DNA from 2 places in the Telluria sp. LT2P80 genome. Region 2 is predicted to be linked to the other one. Evidence: predicted binding sites of a transcription regulator. Region 2 holds the regulator's gene; the other holds the start of a gene.

Region 1 (3,413 bases), 110 kb from region 2:
CGGTCAAGACGATCAGCGAATACCGCGCGCGTCTGTTGGTAAAGATGAAACTGCGGAGCAGCGCCGAGCTGACCACGTATGCGATCCGCAACGGCCTGGTCGACTGACGCCCCTGCCGCGTGTCTTGCCATTGAATAGTTGTTGATGCGAGGCAAATAAACTGCCTATCATGTCGTCAATCCCGCAAACCCGGCACCGCGCTGCAACCCATGTCCACTCCGTCCACACCCGTTCCCGCTGTATCCGGCGCTGGTTCCGCTGCAGCTCCCGCAGCGAATCCGGCCGACATTGCACGCGAGGCGTTCCGCCGCCTGGCCACGCGCCGTATCGCGCCGACGCCGGACGCTTATCGCGCCATCTATGACGAGATCGCCGGCACGCCGCCGCCGCCGCCCGCGCCTGCCCCGGATGCTGGCGCCATCGAGGTACTGAACGGGTTCGCGCGCCGCCTGCTCGATACGCCGGGCGAACTGGCCGACTACGGCCGGCGCATGACGCGCGCCGTCAAGACGGGCGACTGGAGCGGCTACACCCAGGCACTGGGCCAGTTGAGCGAGCGCCATCTGCGGCGCAACACGCCGGTGATGGCAATGGGCGACGAAGAGCCCCAGACGCGCCTGCTACGCGACATGCTGGCGCGCACGCTGTCGTTCGCCTGCGCTTCGCTGCTGAGCAACAACCCGGAACAGGTCAAGGAGGCCGAAGCGCTCGGCGCACTGGTCAAGACGGCGGTCGGCGAAAGCGAACTGCAGGACATCGAGGCGCGCCTGAAGCAGTTGTGCTTCCAGATCGAACTGCGCAAGGACGACAGCGCCGGCCAGCAGGAACTGCTGCTGCGGCTGTTCCGCCTGCTGCTCGACAATATCGAAGGCTTGCTCGAGGACGACAACTATATGCGCGGCCAGGTCGTGGCGGTGCAGGAACTGATCGCCGGGCCACTGGAAACGCGCGCGCTGGAAGACGCCACGCGCAGCCTGAAAGACGTGATCATCAAGCAAAGTCATCTGAAGCATGGCATCGCCGATGTGCGTGCGACGATGAAGAACATGATGATGACGTTTGTCGAGCGCCTGGGCTCGGTGGCCGCCGCGACCGGCGACTACCACGCCAAGCTGGGCGACTTTTCCGAGCGCATCGGCGGCGCGACCGACATCAACGAACTCAATACCCTCCTGAACGACGTGCTGCGCGAGACGCGCCATGCGCAGGACGAAGCGCTGGCCTCGCGCGACCGCATGGTGGGCGCGCACCGCGAAGTGCAGGAAGCCGAGCAGCGCATCCGCGAACTCGAAGCCGAGCTGCAGCATATGAGCGAGCTGGTACGCGAGGATCAATTGACTGGCAGCCTGAACCGCCGCGGCCTGGACGACGTGTTCGAGCGTGAAAGCGCCCGCGCCGACCGCCGCAACACGCCGCTGTGCGTGGCGCTGCTGGACCTCGACAACTTCAAGCGCCTGAACGACACCTACGGGCACATGGCGGGCGACGCCGCGCTCAAGCACCTGGTCAAGGTCGTGCGCGAGACGCTGCGCGCGATGGACGTGATCGCGCGCTTCGGCGGCGAGGAATTCCTGATCCTGCTGCCCGAGACGACGGTCGATGCGGCGGCGGCCGCCATGGTGCGGGTGCAGCGCGAGCTGACCCGGCATTTCTTCTTGCACGATAACGAGAAGATGCTGATCACCTTCTCGTGCGGGGTGGCGCTGCGGGTGCAGAACGAGGAGCAGGCGTCGCTGATGGCGCGGGCCGATAAAGCGATGTACCAGGCCAAGAGCAGTGGCAAGAACCGGGTAGTCGTGGCGGAATGACAAGTTCTGAACAGGTGTTTTCCCAGACAGGTAAAAAAACGATTTATTTTGCGTCCGGCCCTAAACTTTTTCCACAGGGCACCGTTACCAGCAACAACAGCGGTTTGAACGTCACTGAATAACGCGACGGACCAAAGTGAACAGCAGCACGGTCGCTGCACCCCTAGTAAGACCTAGTCTGGAGAATCACCATGGCATCAGTAATCAACACCAACGTCGCATCCCTGAACTCGCAGCGCAACCTGTCGACCTCGCAATCGCAGCTGAACACCTCGATCCAACGCCTGTCGTCGGGTATGCGCATTAACAGCGCCAAGGATGACGCCGCTGGTCTGGCGATTTCGGACCGCATGAATTCGCAAATCAAGGGTATGACGCAAGCTACCCGTAACGCCAACGATGGCGTGTCGATGGCACAAACCGCTGAAGGCGCTCTGTCGAGCTCGGGCGACATCCTGCAACGTGTCCGCGAACTGGCTGTCCAATCGTCGAACGCATCGAACTCAGCCGGCGACCGCAAGGCACTGCAAACCGAAGTCACCCAGCTGACGTCGGAACTGAACCGTATCGCCAACACCACCGAGTTCAACGGCCAGAAGCTGATGGACGGCTCGATGGGCACCGCGAATTTCCAGGTTGGCGCCAATGCTGGCCAGTTGATCTCGATGGGCGGTTCAAACTTCACCACTTCAACCTACGGTAACAATCGGGTTGAAAAAGGTGCAAACCAAGCCCTCGCAACCAACACATTGGGGGCTGGCACCATGACCATCAATGGCTCGCAGGGTACGAAGGGCGTGCAAGTCGCAATCGGCGAAGCCGCTAAGGATACCGCAGCGAAAATTAATGCTGCCAGCGGCGAGACGGGAGTAACGGCAACCGCAAAAACTGAAACTGTTTTGAAGGCTTCGGCAGAGCAGTCGTATGCATTTGAACTGAAATCGGATAACACTGAGGCGGTGACTGTCTCCTTTTCGATCGGCAAAGCAACTGACGGCAACGGTTATGCGGCAGCAGTTAGCGCTTTCAATGCTCAGTCGGCCAAGACCGGTGTGACTGCGTCGTATGACGCCGCCAATGAGGGCTTGAAACTGACCAATGCAGAGGGAAAAGATATTACCCTGGCAAACATGTCGGCTGGTACCGGCGCGACGATGGCTACGCTTGATGAAAAAGGCGTTGCCAATCCAACAGCCCCAGTGGCGCTGACCGCAGGCACCCCAGGAACTACCGGTGCTGACCCTGATGATCCTGACGATGATGTGCCCGCTACCGCCGGCGGTGCTGGAACCGCCAAGGGCCGCATCGTTCTGGATTCAGAGAAAAGCTTCTCAGTGAACGACACCAGCGGTTGGGCTATGACCGATGCATCGGATTTGAAATCGGTAGCAAACCTGGATATCAGCACCTTCGATGGCGCCCAGCTGGCTATTAAAATTGCTGACGCTGCGCTTGGCGCAGTCAACAGCCAGCGCGCTGAATACGGCGCACTGCAATCGCGCTTCGATTCAGCGATCTCGAACCTGTCATCGAACACCGAGAACCTCTCCGCATCGCGCAGCCGCATCGTCGATACCGACTTCGCTGCTGAGACTGCAAAAATGA
Region 2 (3,413 bases):
ACATCGCCCCGGTTCTCGATCAGCACCCGCACCTTGACCTTGCCGGCCCCGGTTTCCACTTCGAGCCGATGCTGGACGTTCACCTTGGCCTCCACGGCCTTGACCACGCCAACCAGGCCGACCAGCGACAGCACCATTGCCAGCTTGGCCGCCGGCGAGCTTCGTTTGACATGCATTGCGACTCCTCGAGGATTCACGGCAGGCGTCACCCGCGCGACGCTGCCTGTCGATTATGACATGATTCCTTCAATACATTCACGGAAGTATGTTACCGCCGGTCTCGGGCAGCGCCGCCAGGATCATCACCGCCACGCGCCGGTTGCGCGCCTTGCCCACCTCGTCGGTGTTGGGCGCCACCGGCCGCGTCGCGGCAAAGCCGATCGCCGACAGGCGCACCTCGGGCACGCCGTTGGCGGCGAACAGCCGCACCACGCTGCTCGCGCGCGCGGTCGACAGTTCCCAGTTCGATGGATACAGCGGATTGGCGATCGGCAGGTCGTCGGTGTGGCCTTCGACCTCGATGCGGTGCGTGTCGTTCTTGAGCAGGCCGGCCACCTGCGCGAGGATTTCCTGGCCTTCGCCGTCCAGCACTGCTTCGCCCTGCGGGAACAGCACACTGGCGTTGATCTCGACGCTGATGCCGCGCGCGTTCTGGATCACCCGCACCTGCCCCGACTTCACCAGCGGCAGCAAGGTCGCCGACAGTTCGCGTGCCATCACGCCCATCTTTTCCTGCTCGCGCCGCGCTGCTTCGTTGCGGCGGCGGTTGATGATGTGCGACAGCGGCAGCACCGGTTCGACATTGGTGTTGACCTTCGTGGCCGCGCCACGGCCGCCGAACGCATCGCCGAGCGCATCGGACAGCACCTGGTACTTGCCCTCGTTGACGATGGAGATGGCGTACATGACGACGAAGAACGCGAACAGCAGCGTGATCAGGTCGGCGTACGAAATCAGCCAGCGTTCGTGGTTTTCGGTGGGGACATCGTCATCGTAGCGCTTGCGGGCCATGGCGCTGGCCTAGTGGTGCGTGAGCAGGCTGGCGACGCGCTCGTCGACGACGCGGCCATGGTCGCCACTGGCCAGGTCAGAGAACACTTCGGCCAGGATCTCGTATTGCGACACCTTGTCGCTGACGATGGCCTTGAGCTTGTTGCCGACCGGGTAGAAGAACAGGTTGGCCATGCCCACGCCGTACACGGTCGAGACGAACGCCACCGCAATGCCCGAGCCCAGGCGGGCCGGATCAGACAGGTTTTCCATCACGTGGATCAGGCCCAGCACCGCGCCCAGGATCCCGATCGTCGGCGAGTAGCCGGCGGCCGATTCCCAGATGCGCGCCGCCTGGCGCTGGGCGAATTCGTAGCCGTTGATTTCATGTTCGAGCAGGCTGCGCACCTTCTCGGGTGCGATGCCGTCGACCACCAGGCGCAAGCCCTTGGCGACGAACGGGTCGGCCTTGTTCATGAATTGTTCGAGCGAGAGCAAGCCATCGCGGCGCGCCGTCAGGCTCCATAGCGCGATCTCGCGCGACAGTTTCTGGCGCCCGTTTTTCGGTGGCACGAACACCCAGCGCAGCATGGTGATGCCGCGCAAGAAGGTGCGTGTCTCGCTTTGCAGGAGCACGGCGCCGAAGGTGCCGACCACCACGATGGCAAATGCGGCAGGCTGGATCAACGACGAGAACTTGCCGCCGTCGAGGGTGTAACCGAGAAAGATGCCGGCGATTGCCAGCACCAGGCCGATTACGCTGGCCCAGTCCATAATTGCTCCCTTAAGGTGGTGCGCAAACGTGCGACGGCCTGGGTGTGCAGCTGCGACACCCGCGATTCACTCACGCCCATCACGGCGCCGATTTCCTTCAGGTTCAGTTCTTCTTCGTAGTACAGGCCCATCAGGAGTTTTTCGCGCGGCGGCAGCTTGTCGATCGCGTCGATGACGGCCTGGCGGAAATCGGTTTCCATCAGGCTGCGCAGCGGGTCGGCATCGTCGACTGCGTAGCGGTCGAGGAAATTGTCGCTGCCTTCGTCGGCGTGGAAGTCTTCGTAGTACAGCAGCTGGTGGCCGCCCGAGTCGGCCAGCATGTCCTGGTACTCGTCGAGCGAGATCTTGAGCGACGCGGCCACTTCGGATTCGCTTGGCGGGCGGCCCAGGCGCTGCTGCAGCGACTGCATCGCGCCCTCGACCTTGCGCATGTTCTGGCGCGTGCTGCGCGGCATCCAGTCGCTCGAACGCAGCTCGTCGAGCATCGCGCCGCGGATGCGCAGCACGGCATAGGTCTCGAACTGGGCGCCGTGGTCGTCTTCGTAGCGGTTGATCGCGTCGAGCAACCCAATCATGCCGGCCTGGATCAGGTCATCGACCTCCACCGAAGGCGGCAGCTTCGCCTTCATGTGGTGGGCAAGACGCTTTACCAACGGCATATGCTCCGTCAGCAAAGAATTCTTGTCCGCTTTCCCTTTGACCGTATACATGCTGGCGTATGTCTTTTTCTTTATATGTCGATGGCGACTGTGTCAGGAACCGATGGACGCGCTGCCCTGGCGGCCGAACTGCGGCAGTGCAGGCAGTGCGAACTTGCCGGCCAGCTGGCGGAACGCAACCGATGCGCCGGCCAGCGGGAAGGCATCGACCACGGCCCGGCCCAGGCGCGCGGCGCGGTGCAGGTATTCGTCGGCCGGCACGGCGCCCATGAAACTGAGCTTGACGGCCAGGTAACGTGTTGCTGCCAATGACATATTATCGTATACCACCTTGGCCTCCCCCTCAGTCGCGCCGGTGACCAGGATGCCGAATGGCCGGCGACCCAGTTCCTGCGTCAGGCGCTTGATGAGCGAGTAGGCATTGGTGATCGAGGCCGCACTGGTCGACACCTGGATCACGATCTCGGAACTCGACATCAGGGGCACCGGAAATTCGCCGTCCGGGCCCAGTTCGCCATCGACGATCACGATGCCCGCCTGCGTGGCCAGCACGTCAAAGGTCTTGCTCAGGCGGCGCACATCGTCGGCCGATTCGGGCGTGCCCATGGGCACCACCGCGAAGCCTTGCGGGGCTGGATGGATCACCTGGTTCAGCGCGCTTTCCTGGCGCGCGACCTGCAGCAGCGAGGCGCCGCGGTTCAGGCCCAGGCGGCGGGCGACGCCGTATTCGACATTGCAGGCATCGACGATCAGCACTTCGTTGCCGGCCTGGGCCAGCGAGGCGCCCAGGTTCACCAGCATCGCGCCCTTGTCGTCTTCCGGCGTGGCCGACAGAAACGTGACCACGCGCGGACGCGGGCCTTGCAGCATGCGGCGCAGGCCTTCGGCCTGGTCGAAGTCAAAACTAGCCATGCGACACCTCGCGGCGGTTGGCTTGCGCGGTGGCTGCCATCAGCATCGGCAGATCGGCGTCCGCCGGGGCGGTGCCAC

Evidence for each region. The regulator FliA, encoded in region 2, starts transcription of late flagellar genes. The targets are predictions, from matches to a motif close to CTAAAGTTTNNNNNNNNNNNGCCGNTA.
Region 1: the regulator FliA is predicted to act here: its motif matches at 1,869-1,895, upstream of AC56LW_RS03625 (flagellin N-terminal helical domain-containing protein).

Annotation. Positions count from the first base shown of each region.
Region 1 covers NZ_JCASIO010000001.1:821,929-825,341, forward strand. Annotated here, with positions in the region: gene AC56LW_RS03615 (response regulator) at 1-107, shown strand, start outside; gene AC56LW_RS03620 (GGDEF domain-containing protein) at 210-1,808, shown strand; gene AC56LW_RS03625 (flagellin N-terminal helical domain-containing protein) at 2,000-3,413, shown strand, end outside.
Region 2 covers NZ_JCASIO010000001.1:936,820-940,232, forward strand. Annotated here, with positions in the region: gene AC56LW_RS04150 (hypothetical protein) at 1-176, opposite strand, end outside; gene motD (flagellar motor protein MotD) at 256-1,011, opposite strand; gene AC56LW_RS04160 (flagellar motor protein) at 1,021-1,764, opposite strand; gene AC56LW_RS04165 (RNA polymerase sigma factor FliA) at 1,746-2,474, opposite strand; gene AC56LW_RS04170 (MinD/ParA family ATP-binding protein) at 2,517-3,335, opposite strand; gene flhF (flagellar biosynthesis GTPase FlhF) at 3,328-3,413, opposite strand, start outside.